Regions from separate parts of the Terrabacter sp. 2YAF2 genome, predicted to be linked through region 1. Evidence: riboswitches for the same ligand, from Rfam matches in the RefSeq annotation. Region 1 holds a riboswitch; each other region holds the start of a gene.
What was found. Region 1 has a riboswitch for S-adenosylmethionine ahead of AB4030_RS18105 (bifunctional o-acetylhomoserine/o-acetylserine sulfhydrylase). Riboswitches for the same ligand answer to the same signal wherever they lie in the genome.
Positions count from the first base shown of each region.

Region 1 (4,662 bases):
GCTCGCCCTCGTGCCCCGGGTCGATGCGGACCCACGTCCCCGGGCTGTCGAGGGTCATGGCCCTGACGGTGGGGTTTCCGGCGTAGTCGTCCCAGCCGCCGTCCGACCTGAAGCGGCCGGGGGAGCGCTGCTCGAGCTCGTCGCCCGGGCTCGCGCTCGCGACCTCGACCCAGTGGCGTATGCCGTCCGGCAGGGCATACGGGGTGTCCATGAGGTTCTGCCCGTGGATCGTCGCGATGCCGGTGGCCAGCGTGAGCGGGGTGAGCCAGGTCGAGGTGTCGGAGAAGCCCACGCACCACGTCGGCTCCGCGTCGGCCACCGCCTCGAGGTCGAGGAGGTCGAGCAGGTCGATGCCGGTCTCGCCGCCCCACGGCGGGACGACGGCCCGGATCGTCGGGTCGAGCAGCATCGCCATGAGCTCCGCCGCGCGGGCCTCGCGGGGACCGCTGACGTGCGAGGGGGCGTGGTTGAGCTCGCCAACCACCACGTCGAAGCCGCGGTCGCGGAGGCACTCGACGGCATACGTGAACCGGCCCCAGAGCTCGTCGGAGACACCGGAGCTCGGCGAGGTCACGCCAATCCGGTCACCGGGACGGAGCGGGGCGGGGTAGCGGATCGGCATGGCCGCCATCGTGCCAGCCCTGCCGACCCGCTTCACCCCGGTTTCGGGCGGTCAGGCCTTCGCGGCGGCGAAGCCCTGCTCGAGGTCGGCGACGATGTCGTCGATGTGCTCCAGCCCGACCGACAGGCGCACCAGCCCGGGCGTGACCCCGGCGGCCAGGCGGGCGTCGTCACCACCTTGCGAGTGCGTCGTCGAGGCGGGGTGGATGACGAGCGAGCGCACGTCACCGATGTTGGCGACGTGGCTGTGCAGCGTCAGCGCCTCGACGAACTTCTTGCCCGCCTCGAGGCCGCCCTCGATCTCGAAGGAGAGCACCGCGCCAGCGCCACGCGGCGCGTACTTCTGCGCCAGCGCGTACGACGGGCTCTCGGGCAGGGACGCCCAGACCACCCGCTCGACCTGGTCGTGGCCCTGCAGGTGGGCCGCGACCTTCGCCGCGTTCTCGAGGTGCCGGTCGATGCGCAGCGAGAGGGTCTCGAGCCCCTGGGTGATGAGGAAGGCGTTGAAGGGGGCCGCCGCCGGGCCGAGGTCCCGGAGCAGCTGCACCCGCGCCTTGAGGATGTAGGCGAGGTTGGCCCCGAGCGGGCTGCCGACGCCGAGGTCGCGGGCGTAGACGAGACCGTGGTAGCTCTCGTCCGGGGTGTTGTAGGCGGGGAACTTCTCGGGGTCGGCGGCGAAGTCGAAGCTGCCGGCGTCGACGATGAGGCCGGCGATGGACGTGCCGTGGCCGCCGAGGTACTTCGTGGCCGAGTGCACGACGACGTCGGCGCCCCACTCGAACGGGCGGATGACGTAGGGCGTGGCGATGGTGTTGTCGACGACGAGCGGCACGCCGTGCTCGTGCGCGAGGGCGGCGACGCCCTCGATGTCGAGGACCTCTGCCTTCGGGTTGGCGATGGTCTCCCCGAAGAAGACCTTGGTGTTGGGCCGCACGGCTGCCCGCCAGGAGTCGAGCGAGGTGGGGTCCTCGACGAAGGTCACCTCGACGCCGAGCCGGGGGAAGGTGAACTGCAGCAGGTTCGCGGTGCCGCCGTAGAGGCTGGGGGAGGCCACGATGTGGTCGCCGGCCTCGGCGATGTTGAGCAGGGCGAGCGTGGTCGCCGACTGCCCCGAGGCCACGAGCAGGGCGCCCACACCACCCTCGAGAGCGGCGACGCGCTGCTCGACCACGTCGGCGGTGGGGTTCATGATGCGCGTGTAGATGTTGCCGAACTCCTTGAGCCCGAACAGGTTTGCTGCGTGGTCGGTGTCGTTGAACACGTAGCTCGTGGTCTGGTAGATCGGCACGGCGCGCGCTCCGGTGGCCGTGTCGGGGGTCTGTCCGGCATGGATCTGCTTGGTCTCGAAGGACCAGCTGGGGGTCTCGCTCATCGGTCGTTCTCCTCGTGCCATGTCGCTGGCCGGTCCACGACAACCGTTGTGTGCCCGGCGCACCGACGGATCGGTGCGGGAGAGAGGCTCTCCGCGCTTGCCGCGGACGAGTGTCCGTGGCCAGGTCCTCACCCGGGGCACCCCACCGCGGTTGGAGGGTTGCCGGCCAGCGAGCCGGGGCTTGTCGCTGACACTCATGACCTGCTGGGAGTCTACGTATGCGTCCGCCACCGAGAGGAGTCGCCGTCCTCATCGTGGACGCGCGCCACGTCCGGCACCCGGTGGCCGTGGCGTCGATCACGAGGACGTCCTACTAATCGAACCCACGAGTAGGATCCCTGCGTGAGCACGAATGCCGACTTCGACCTGTTCCGGACGAGCGAGGACCACGAGGCCCTGAGGGAGGCCGTCCGCGCGGTCGCCGAGGACAAGATCGCCCCGTATGCCGCCGCCGTCGACGCGGAGGCGCGCTACCCGCAGGAGGCGCACGACGCGCTCGTCGCCTCCGACTTCTTCGCACCCCACGTGCCCGAGGAGTACGACGGCGTCGGTGCCGACGCCCTCGCGACGTGCATCGTCATCGAGGAGGTGGCCCGGGTCGACGCGTCCGCCTCGCTCATCCCGGCCGTCAACAAGCTCGGCTCGCTCCCGCTCATCCTCGCCGCCAGCGACGACGTCAAGTGCCGCTACCTCCCGCCGCTCGCCCAGGGCCGCACGACGTTCTCCTACGGCCTGTCCGAGCGCGAGGCGGGCTCCGACACCGCGGCGATGAGGTGCCGGGCGCGTCAGGACGGCGACGGCTGGGTCGTCAACGGCCACAAGTCGTGGATCACCAACGCCGGTGTGTCCGAGTACTACACCGTCCTCGCGGTGACCGACCCCGACGGCCCCCGCGGCGGCAACGTCACGGCCTTCGTCCTGGAGAAGTCCGACGAGGGCTTCACCTTCGGTGAGAAGGAACGCAAGCTCGGCATCAAGGGCAGCCCGACACGCGAGCTGCACTTCGACAACGTGCGCATCCCGGGGGACCGTGTCGTCGGGCAGGTGGGTGACGGGCTGAAGATCGCACTGCGCACGCTCGACCACACGCGGGTCACCATCGGCGCCCAGGCCGTCGGGATCGCGCAGGGCGCGCTCGACCAGGCCGTCGCCTACGTCAGGGAGCGCAAGCAGTTCGGCAAGCGCATCGCCGACTTCCAGGGCATCCAGTTCATGCTCGCCGATATGGCGATGGAGCTCGAGGCCGCGCGCCAGATGGTCTACGTCGCGGCCGCGAAGTCCGAGCGCGGCGACAAGGACCTCACCTTCTTCGGGGCGGCCGCCAAGTGCTACGCCTCGGACGTGGCGATGAAGATCACGACGGATGCCGTCCAGCTGCTCGGGGGAGCCGGCTACACGACGGACTTCCCGCTCGAGCGGATGATGCGCGACGCGAAGATCACCCAGATCTACGAGGGCACCAACCAGGTCCAGCGCATCGTCATGGCCCGCCAGCTGCTCAAGGGCTGACGCGGTGTCGTCCGGTCCCGATGATGCCGCGCGCGCTTCGCTCGGCATCCCGCCCCGGGTCGAGGTGCCCTACCTGTGCACCACGGCGACGCCGATGTCGGAGCAGGCGGTCGTCGACCTGGTCCTGTCCGGTCCGGTCCCGGCCGTACGCCTCGGCAACCTCAACCTCCACGGTGTGCACCTCTACCTCACCGACCCGGCGTTCCGTCGTTACACCGACGGCGCCGACGTCGTGCTGGCCGACGGCTGGCCGGTCTGGCGTGCGCTGCGCACGGCCGACCCCACGCTCGACGCCTCCTACCGGGTGGGCAGCAGCGACTGGCTCTTCCGGATCCTCGAGCGCAACCCGAGCCTCACGGTGCTCGCCGTGGGCGCCTCGCCGGAGTCGAGCGCCCGCGCCGCGTCGGTCGTGGCCGAGCGGGCGCCCGCCGTGCGGTGGATCGCCTTCGACGGCTACGACCGGGCACAGCAGGATGCCGGCCCGGCCACGACGATCGAGCGGGCGCTGCCCCAGGCCGACCTCGTGCTCGTCGGCATGGGCATGGGGGCCCAGGAGCGGTGGATCGAGGAGCACCAGGGCCAGATGACCCACGGCGTCATCGCCAACGTCGGCGGCTGCATCGACTACGTGTCCGGCGAGCAGGTGCACACCCCGCGCTGGGTGGGGCGTGCCGGTCTGGAATGGCTCTACCGGCTCGCGGCGAACCCGAGCCGCAACGCCCGGCGCGTCTTCGTCGAGCCGGTGCAGCTGGGCGCGGTGCTGGTGCGCCAGCGCCTCGCGTCACGCCGCGGCGGTCACTCCGACCGGGCGTCGTAGCGCTCGAACCGCTCGAACCGTTCGTGGCGCCCGTCGCGCATGAGGTCGCGCCACTCACGCCACTCCTCGGGCGACCGCCGGACGCCGAGCAGGAAGGCCGAGTACACGGCATACTCCAGCGGGCGCTTGAGGCGCTTGCCCGGCTGGTTGGTCAGGTAGCCGCGGTTGCGGAAGGTGTAGAAGCGCTTCGCCCCGTCGGGCGGCAGCACGACACTGAGCGGGCCGTGGAACTCCGCTGCGCCGCTGGGGTGGATGTAGGTCGCGGCGGTCACGGTGCCGTACCGCTGGCCGGAGCGCTGGAGCCGGCGGATCATCTCGATCTCGTCGCCGCGCAGGAACAGCC
Region 1 covers NZ_JBFRFG010000019.1:43,485-48,146, forward strand. The annotation lists gene AB4030_RS18100 (S66 family peptidase) at 1-622, opposite strand, end outside; gene AB4030_RS18105 (bifunctional o-acetylhomoserine/o-acetylserine sulfhydrylase) at 674-1,993, opposite strand; SAM riboswitch class IV at 2,082-2,195, opposite strand; gene AB4030_RS18110 (acyl-CoA dehydrogenase family protein) at 2,336-3,502, shown strand; gene AB4030_RS18115 (WecB/TagA/CpsF family glycosyltransferase) at 3,507-4,319, shown strand; gene glfT1 (galactofuranosyltransferase GlfT1) at 4,298-4,662, opposite strand, start outside.

Region 2 (4,662 bases), on a different contig from region 1:
CCGGTGCGTCCCGCGCGCACCGCGCAGACGTGCCCAGCCGGGTTCAGCCGCGGCGGCGGTCCAGCGCGCCTCGGATGATCCGGCCCACCTGCTCCTCCTCGATGAGGAATCCGTCGTGGCCGAAGTCGGAGACGATGTGCGCACGCTCGGAGAAGGGCAGGGCGGCGTGCAGCTCGTCCGAGAGGCGCGGTGGGTAGAGGCGGTCGGTGTCGACCGACACGATGGTGCAGTCGGCGCTGACGCGGCCCAGGGCTGCCGGCAGACCGCCCCGGTCCCGGCCCACGTCGTGGGAGTTCATCGCCTCGGTCAGGACGACATAGGAGTTCGCGTCGAAACGTCGCGCCAGCTTGCCGGCGTGGTGGTCGAGGTAGGACTCGACGGCAAAGCGACCTCGGTCACCGGCGCGCAACGGGTCCTCGCCGAGCTGGGCGGAGCGCCCGAAGCGCTCGTCGAGCTCGGACTCCGTGCGGTAGGTGATGTGGGCGATGCGACGCGCGAGACCCAGGCCGGTGTCCGGGCGGCGGTCGCTCGAGTAGTAGTCCCCGCCCGCGAAGTCGGGATCGTGACGGATGGCCAGCAGCTGCGGCTGGCACCAGGCGATCTGGTCGGCGGTGGCGCGGGCGGTCGAGGCGAGGACGATGCACCGGTCGACGTCGTCAGGATGCGTGACCGCCCACTCGATCGCTCGCATGCCGCCCATCGAGCCGCCCACGACGGCAGCGACCCGGCGGATGCCCAGGTGGTCGAGGAGCAGACGCTCGGCTGTGACCTGGTCACGGACGGTGACGTAGGGGAACCGACTCCCCCAGGGTTGGCCGTCCGGGGCGGGAGTCGACGGGCCGGTGCTGCCCTGGCAGCCGCCGAGGACGTTGGAGGCGATGACGAACCACTCGTCGGGGTCGACCGGGCCGCCCTCGGCGACCAGGGAGTTCCACCATCCGGGTGATGGGTGCCCCGGCCCCGCCTCACCGACGACGTGGCTGTCGCCGGTCAGCGCGTGCTCGACGAGCACGACGTTGTCGCCCGCGTCGTTGAGCCGGCCCCACGTCTCGTAGGCGATGCGGACGTCTGGCAGCACACCTCCGCGCTCGAGCTCCACGTCACCGATGTGGACGAACTGCCGCGCACCCACGGGATCGCCGTCGCGCCAGGCACCGTCCGGTTCGCGCCGTGCAGGCACCGTGGTCTCGTCGCCCCGGTCCGCCGTCCTCGGCCCAGCCGTTGCGTGACCGGACGACGGCGGGGCGACGCCCTCGGACGGCGCAGTGCCAGCGGCAGCGTGCCGCGCGGGACGACGCGAGCTCGGCTTCCGGTGGGTGACGGTCATCGGGGTACTCCTCGGTCCTCGCGCTTGCACGCACCCGGGACGAGCGCGGCCAGGTCCTCACCCGGGGCACCCCACCGCGTAGGAGGGTTGCCGACCAGCGAGCCGGGGCTTGTCGCTGGTACTCGTGACCTGGTCAAACCATACGCGAGACGCCCCCCGGAGGAGATCGGCCGGTCCACGACATGGACGCCCCCGCGGGCCGGGTGCGCCGAGGGGTCACGCGCAGCGGGACGGCCGGAGGCCGTGGTCGAGCGACCGGCGCACCAGTCGGCTCAGCCGGTGGTCGGGCTCGAGGTCGAGCGCATGGTCGACCGCCACTCCGGCCCGCGCCCCGTCGCCACACCACCACGCGAGCGCCGCGACGACCGAGAGCAGCGGTGCTGCGTGCACAGCCGGGGTGAGTCGGCACACGGGCTCGAGGCGTCCGAGCACCAGGCGCGGCAACGTGGCCTCGTCCCAGTCCTCCCAGCTCTCACCGGTCTCGCGTCCGCGGACTCCGTCGGGGCCGGCGGGCCGGTCGGCGGCGTCACCCGCCGGGGCGTCGGACTCCACTCCCGGGACGCCGCCGGGCGCAGGCGCCGACCCGAGGTCGAGCAGCTCGTGGAGGGCCCGCAGCGCCTCGCGATCCGAAGCGGTGAGCCGCGACGCGACGTCGCCACCCGTCCCGCCGCCGTCGCCCGTGACGTCGCCTGCTTGGCCCCAGGCCGAGTCACGCGCTGAATCGAGTCCTGCGTCGCCGGCCGTCGGGGCGAGTCGCAGCTCCGGACCGAGAAGCACGTCCAGCATGACGACGAGGTCGTCAGGGAACGTGTCGAGCGGCACCGTGCCCGGGCACAGCCATCCGATGAGGGCGTCCCGGACCTCGACGTCGCGGAGCGGCCCCACGAGGGACGGCAGCCAGTGCTCGATGCCGTAGCCCTCGATGTCACCGTTCAGCACCCCACCCCAAGCGACCAGTGAGTCGTTGACGAGGAACTGGCGCGCGGACGGGTCGCCGCCCTCCAGCACTCCGAGCCCGGTGCTCGCAGAGCTCGCGCGCCGCGGGAACCGACGGCGCCTGCCGGCTGGGCCCGGCAGGTCGCTCACCGACCCTCCAGCGGCCCGGTAGCGGCGCTGCCAGTCCTCGATGGCCGCCAGGGCCAGGTCGTGCCGGGGCTCGGACGGTGCGAGCGGCTCGACGAGTCGGGCCAGCTCGTCGCGGTCCGGGAGCACCGCGTGCCCGAGTGCCACGTAGCTCGCAACGGCAGGCACGTCGGCCTGCTCGGGCAGGAGCCAGCCCTCGTCGGGGCAGCAGTCGCACCCGACGGAACGCCAACGGCCGTCGCGGACGACGAGGCGCTCCCGGACCATGACTCGATCGGCGGAGATGCTGTCGGCGATGGCCTCGAGCAGGGGAAGGGACTCGTCGGGCATGTCCTCGAAGCCCACGAGGGCCACGGACGAAGGCGCCCCCTGGAGCAGGGTCGGCACGGTCTGCTCAGCTGCCTCCTCGGCCAACTGCGCGTCGACGAGATCGAGGCGGGCCACCAGTCCGAGTCGTTTGCCGTGGAAGCAGACCACGACGACGCTGCGTGCCGGCTGGAAGCCCAGGTGGAAGGGGATGATGGTCAGCAGCTCGGCCGGCCCGGACAGTGAGATCTTCGGCATGCACCGAGCCTCGCCCCCGCCTTCCGCCGGGGACAGGCCCGTCGGCTGGCCTGTGGACGAGCGCCTGTCACGCCGAGGAGGTGTGGATCGAGCGCCGCGAGGGTTCACCGCATCCTGACGTCAACGTGCCCTCGCTCACGCAGTCCGGGGTGACCACAACCACCCTGGGCCGGTCCCCTCCGGTCAGGGCAGGCGAGGTCGTGGGCGAAGGAGGCCACCCAGGGCGGCATCCACCCCCGGGGCAGCAACGGAGAAGGGCCCCGGCACCGGCCACCGAGTCTCCCGACCGGCGACGTCGCGAACCACGGCGCCGGCTTCCGCCGACAGCAGGAGCGCCGCGAGGTGGTCCTCCGGTTGGAACTCCCCGATCACCGCACCGGCCGCCCGGCCGGCACCCACCGACGCGATGGCCAGCGTCCCCGAGCCCATCACGCGGCTCGTGCAGTGCTGCCCGGCCAGTCCCTCGAGCAGCTCGAGCATCCCGGGCCACGGCACGTACGACGCCCATTCGGTGAGAACCACCTGCCCCTCCGGAGTCGTCACGGGTGAGGCCCGCACTGCCACGACACTGCCGTCGGGCAGGCGCCGGTGCGCCCCTCCGTCTGCCCGGGCCGTCAGCACCTCATGACGCCAGGGATCGCCGACGACGCCCACGAGCGGAACGCGACCCACCGAGAGCGCGAGGGAGAAGGAGGTCCACGGCAGTCCCGACGCCAGGTTGGTCGTGCCGTCGACGGGGTCGCACCACCAGGTAGGGCCGCCGCCGTCGAGGTCGGTGCTCCCCCCGAGCTCCTCCCCCACGACAACGTGGTCGGGAAACGCCTGCGCCAGCAGCGCCCGCACCGCCTCCTCCGTGGCCACGTCGATGTCGGTGACGACGTCAGCGGGGTGCGCCTTCGTGCGCACGACCCCCCGTGGCACGTCGCGCATCACGTGCGCCGCGAGCTCGGCGCACTCCACAGCCACCTCGAGCGCGTGCTCCATGTCGATGCCGTATGCCGCCGCGGCAGCCGCTGCGCTCACCGCGCCAGCGTCTGGTTCCACCGGGCCACCTCCTGCACGACGAGGTCGACCTCGTTGCTGATCACCGCGTCGGCCCCCTCCTGCAGCACCGTCGCGATGGTGTCGCGGTCATCGACCGTCCAGCAGCACAGCGCCAGCCCGTGGTCGGACGCCCAGTCGCGGACCGGGCCGCCCAAGGCCTCCCAGTGCGGGTTGAACGCCTCGGGCCGCAACTCGTCCACGAGCTCGTCGGAGGGCAGCCCGTCTCGAAGCTGCTCGCCCCACGAGAGGAAGATCCGGGCGTTCGGATCGGCTAGGCGCACGGCGCGGAGGGCGTCGACGTGCCCGCACCAGACGACCTGGCTCGGCCGCACCTCACCCGCTGACGCGGCCCGCGCCACCGTCGAGAGGGCAGCCGAGGCCCACTCCCCGGAATCCATGTCGATGAGCAGGCCGACACCCGTGCTGGATACGGCGCGCAGCACCTGCTGGAGCTGCGGGATCCGCATCGACCCCATACCGGGGGCGGCACCGACCGCGTCCACCTCGTGCACCGTCAGCTCGCGGATGTCGTGCTCGACCTCCCACAGCCGGGCGAGGTTGTCGTCGTGCAGGACGACGCTCACCCCGTCGGCCGTCGTCTTGACGTCGATCTCGACGAGGTCGGCACCGGCGTCGATGGCGCG
Region 2 covers NZ_JBFRFG010000012.1:81,798-86,459, forward strand. The annotation lists gene metX (homoserine O-acetyltransferase MetX) at 44-1,327, opposite strand; SAM riboswitch class IV at 1,343-1,457, opposite strand; gene AB4030_RS14380 (DUF4192 family protein) at 1,544-2,974, opposite strand; gene AB4030_RS14385 (inositol monophosphatase family protein) at 3,158-4,018, opposite strand; gene AB4030_RS14390 (glycerophosphodiester phosphodiesterase) at 3,994-4,662, opposite strand, start outside.
Region 2: another riboswitch for S-adenosylmethionine. It lies ahead of metX (homoserine O-acetyltransferase MetX); the one in region 1 lies ahead of AB4030_RS18105 (bifunctional o-acetylhomoserine/o-acetylserine sulfhydrylase).

Region 3 (4,662 bases), on a different contig from region 1:
CTGACGCGCCGACGCGCGACATGGGGCCAGCCGCACCCGCCGGGGGTCACCAGGGACGGGCGACCTCGACGTCGCGCGGGTCGGTGCCCTCGACCGTCCAGCTGCCACCGGTGCGGGTCCACACCGCGCCGGTGCCGTGCTCGACCAGCCGGGCGACGGCGGCGACGAGCCGCTCGACGCCCTCGAGGGTGCTGCCGAGGCCGATGCTCGCGCGGACGGCCGTGGCCGGGCGCTCGCCCCACGGGTCCTCGAGGAGCTCGTCGACGAGCAGGTGGGCGCAGAACTTGCCGTCGCGCACGCCGATGCCGTGCTCGACGGAGAGCGCCTGCGAGACGAGGGAGGAGTCCCAGCCCTCGACGGTGAAGGCGACGACGCCGACGCGGTCGCTGTCGTCGCCGAAGATCGAGAGGACCTCGACACCGGCCACCTCGTCGAGCCCGGTGCGCAGCCGGTCAAGCAGGCGGGACTCGTGCTCCTCGATGGCCTCGCGGTGGCGGGCGATGGTCGAGCACGCCGCCGCGAGGGCGATCGCGCCGAGGACGTTGGGGCTGCCGCCCTCGTGGCGCGCCGGGCCGGTCGCCCAGGTCGTGCCGTCCTCGGTCACCGACCGGGTCGCGCCACCGCCGAGCAGGTAGGGGTGCCCGGCGTCGAGCCAGTCGGCGCGCCCGGCGAGCACCCCCGCGCCGTAGGGGGCATACGTCTTGTGGCCCGAGAACGCGACGTAGTCGGCGTCCCACGCGGCGAGGTCGATGGTGCGGTGCGCCGACAGCTGGGCCGCGTCGACGGCGATCCGGGCACCGTGCCCGTGGGCGAGGGCGGCGAGACGCTCGACGGGCCACACCTCGCCGGTGACGTTGGACGCCGCGGCGACGACGACGAGGCGGTGGCGCGACGGGTGGTCCGTCAACGCCTCCTCGAGCAGGAGGTGCGCGTCCTCGACGGTCTGCGGGACGGGGAGGCGCACCGTGCGGAAGCGCCCCCACGGCAGCAGCGTCGAGTGGTGCTCGGTGCCGAAGACGAAGACCGTCGTGCGACTCGGCAGCGCCTTGCTGAGCAGCGCCCACGAGTCCGTCGTCGAGCGGGTGAAGACGACCGAGTCGCTCTCCCGGGCGCCGACGAACGCCGCGACCTCCTCGCGGGCCTGCTCGTACCACGCGCTCGTCAGCCGTGAGGCGAAGCCCGCGCCGCGGTGCACGGAGGAGTAGGTCTCGAGCGCGCGGTTGACGGCCGCCTTGACCGTCTCGAGCGCGGGCGTCGAGGCGGCGTGGTCGAGGTTGGCGTATGCCGCGTCGCCGTGGAGCGTCGGGACACGCAGCCCCGCGCCGACGACGGTGGGCAGCGTGCGCGCCTCGGGCACGACGTGCAGCGCACGGCTGCGCACGACCGGTGCCGACGTCCCGCCACAGGGCGAGGACGCCGGGTGAGCGGCGGGGTGGGAAGAGGGACGGGTCGAGGACAGGACCGACATGCCAGTGCTCCTGGGTCATGGGACCCACCCGGTGCGGGTCCGCGCTTGCCGACCTCGATCGCACGTTCGGACCGAGGGTGGCCTGGTCGTCACCCGGAGCACCCCACCGCGGAGGAGGGTTGCTGGCCAGCGAGCCGGGGCTTGTCACTGGCACTCATGACCTGGCAAGGACGATAGGGGCCGCACCAGCCGTCTGTCCACCAGTCGGTACCGGGATGTCGCGATCTGAGACGACATCCGAGGCGCGGCCGGGCGGCGACCCACGCGAGCCACGCACTCGGCATACGGAAGCTCTCGTCGAACCCCGCAGACCGGCCACCGCTGTTGCGCGTGTGACGCGTGAGTTCAGCAGCGCCTTGACGTACGGTGCCACCATGGCGTCACGTCCGTCCAGCAGCCAGCGCTCGAGCACCACCGCGGCCACACGCGCCAAGGGGTCCTCGGGCGGTGCCACGTCGCGCCCGCCCGCAGCCCGCTCGACCCGGCCCGCGCAGCGCAAGCCCGCCGCCCGCAAACCGGCCGCCAAGGCCGCGTCCAAGGCCCGGGGCGGTGGCCTGCCCTTCCCGCTCGGCGCGATGCGCAACACGTGGATGGGCGTCTCGCACCTGGCCGGGGGAGCGGTGCGTCGCGTGGGCCACAGCGCCGCGGACCTCGAGCCGGAGCACCGCCGCGACGGCATCGGCTTCGCCCTCATCGCGCTGGCCGTCGTCGTCGCCGCCCGCGAATGGTGGGGCGTCTCCGGCACCTTCGGCGACGTCGTGCACGCGGTCTTCGCCGGCACCTTCGGTCGCGTGGCGTATGCCGTGCCGCTCGTCCTGATCGCCCTCGGCCTGCGCATGCTGCGCGCCCCCCAGGACGACGCCGCCACCAACCGCGTCGTCGTCGGCACCATCGCGCTGACCTTCGCCGCGTGCGGCCTGTCGCACCTCGCCGACGGCATCCCCAACCCGCCCGACGGCGCCGACGGCATGCGTGCCGCCGGCGGCATCCTCGGCTTCCTCGCGTCGAGCCCGCTCGCCGCGGCCGTCTCCACCTACGGTGCGGTCGTCCTGCTCATCATGCTCGGCCTCTTCGGCCTGCTCGTCGTCACGGCCACCCCGGTCAACATGATCCCGACCCGGATGCGTCAGCTCCGGGCCCTCGTCATCGACCGGGGCCACGAGGACGACCAGCACGACGACGCCGACGATGCCCCGGCGGCCGCCGTCAAGCGCGCCCGCCGCAAGCCCGTGGACCTGTCCGAGCGCGACGGCGACGAGGCCTTCCGCCAGGCAGCCCAGAAGGCCCTCGAGGACGAGGGCGCCACGGGGCCGCGCCCCGGCGAGAAGCGCGCGACCCCGCCCGGCCTGCTGGCGCCGCGCCCCGGCGGCGAGAGGAGCGGCGACAAGGGCCGCGAGAAGGTCATCGACGCGACGGACCCGAAGACCCTCGGCGCCCCCGACACGAGCAAGATCGGCCCCAAGGCCGAGCTCATCCCGCCGCCCATGTCGGAGCTGCCGGCGCGGGTCGAGCAGCTGAGCCTCGGCGGCGACATCACCTACCGGTTGCCCGACCCGGCGATGCTGACGCCAGGCCCGGCGCACAAGACGCGCAGCGAGACCAACGACCGCGTCGTCGAGTCCCTGACCAACGTCTTCGACCAGTTCGACATCGACGCCGCCGTCACGGGCTTCACGCGCGGCCCGACGGTCACGCGCTACGAGGTCGAGCTCGGCTCGGGCACCAAGGTCGAGCGCGTCACCGCCCTGTCGAAGAACATCGCGTATGCCGTCGCCTCGGCCGACGTCCGCATCCTCAGTCCCATCCCCGGCAAGTCCGCCATCGGGATCGAGATCCCGAACCTCGACCGCGAGAACGTCTCGCTCGGCGACGTGCTGCGCAGCCACACGGCGCGCGGCAACGAGCACCCGATGGTCATGGGTGTGGGCAAGGACGTCGAGGGCGCCTACGTCATCGCCAACCTCGCCAAGATGCCGCACCTGCTCGTCGCCGGTGCGACCGGCTCCGGCAAGTCGAGCTTCGTCAACTCGATGATCACCTCGATCCTCATGCGCGCCACGCCTGAAGAGGTGCGCCTCATCCTTGTGGACCCGAAGCGCGTCGAGCTCACGGCATACGAAGGCATCCCGCACCTCATCACCCCGATCATCACGAACCCGAAGAAGGCTGCCGAGGCGCTCGCCTGGGTCGTCAAGGAGATGGACCAGCGCTACGACGACCTCGCGGCGTTCGGGTTCAAGCACGTCGACGACTTCAACAAGGCGGTCCGCGCGGGCAAGGTCAAGCCGCTGCCGGGGTCCGAGCGCCAGATCACGACCTACCCCTACCTGCTCGTCGTCGTCGACGAGCTCGCCGACCTCATGATGGTCGCCCCGCGCGACGTCGAGGAGTCGGTGGTGCGCATCACGCAGCTCGCGCGAGCCGCCGGCATCCACCTCGTCCTCGCGACGCAGCGCCCGTCGGTCGACGTCGTCACCGGCCTGATCAAGGCCAACGTGCCCTCGCGCATGGCGTTCGCGACCTCGTCCCTGGCGGACTCCCGCGTCGTGCTCGACCAGCCCGGCGCCGAGAAGCTCATCGGCCAGGGTGACGCGCTCTTCCTGCCGATGGGCGCGAGCAAGCCGATGCGTGTGCAGGGCGCCTGGGTCAACGAGTCCGAGATCCACGAGGTCGTCAAGTTCGTCACGACCCAGCTCAAGCCCAACTACGTCGAGAACGTCACCGTCGCAGCCCCGAAGAAGCAGATCGACGACGACATCGGCGACGACCTCGACGTGCTGCTCCAGGCCACCGAGCTCGTCGTCACGACCCAGTTCGGGTCGACCTCGATGCTCCAGCGCAAGCTGCGTGTCGGCTTTGCCAAGGCCGGCCGGCTCATGGACCTGCTCGAGTCGCGCGGCGTCGTCGGCCCGAGCGAGGGCTCCAAGGCGCGTGACGTGCTCGTGCGCCCGGACGACCTCGAGCAGACGCTCGCGCTGCTGCGCGGCGACGACGTGCCGCACCCCAACGAGCCCGTCGACGTCGACGACCTCGATGACCTCATCGAGCCCGCGGAGCCGTATGCCGCCCCGCCCGTCGACGTGGAGCCGCCGGAGGTCTCGGCGCAGTATGCCGACGACGCCGAGCCGGACGCTGCGCCCCAGCGGACGGCCGCCCTCGTCGCGCAGCGCGGCGAGCAGCGCCTCGGTGACGAC
Region 3 covers NZ_JBFRFG010000006.1:241,636-246,297, forward strand. The annotation lists gene AB4030_RS09905 (endonuclease/exonuclease/phosphatase family protein) at 1-4, shown strand, start outside; gene AB4030_RS09910 (aminotransferase class V-fold PLP-dependent enzyme) at 47-1,381, opposite strand; SAM riboswitch class IV at 1,505-1,630, opposite strand; gene AB4030_RS09915 (DNA translocase FtsK 4TM domain-containing protein) at 1,843-4,662, shown strand, end outside.
Region 3: another riboswitch for S-adenosylmethionine. It lies ahead of AB4030_RS09910 (aminotransferase class V-fold PLP-dependent enzyme); the one in region 1 lies ahead of AB4030_RS18105 (bifunctional o-acetylhomoserine/o-acetylserine sulfhydrylase).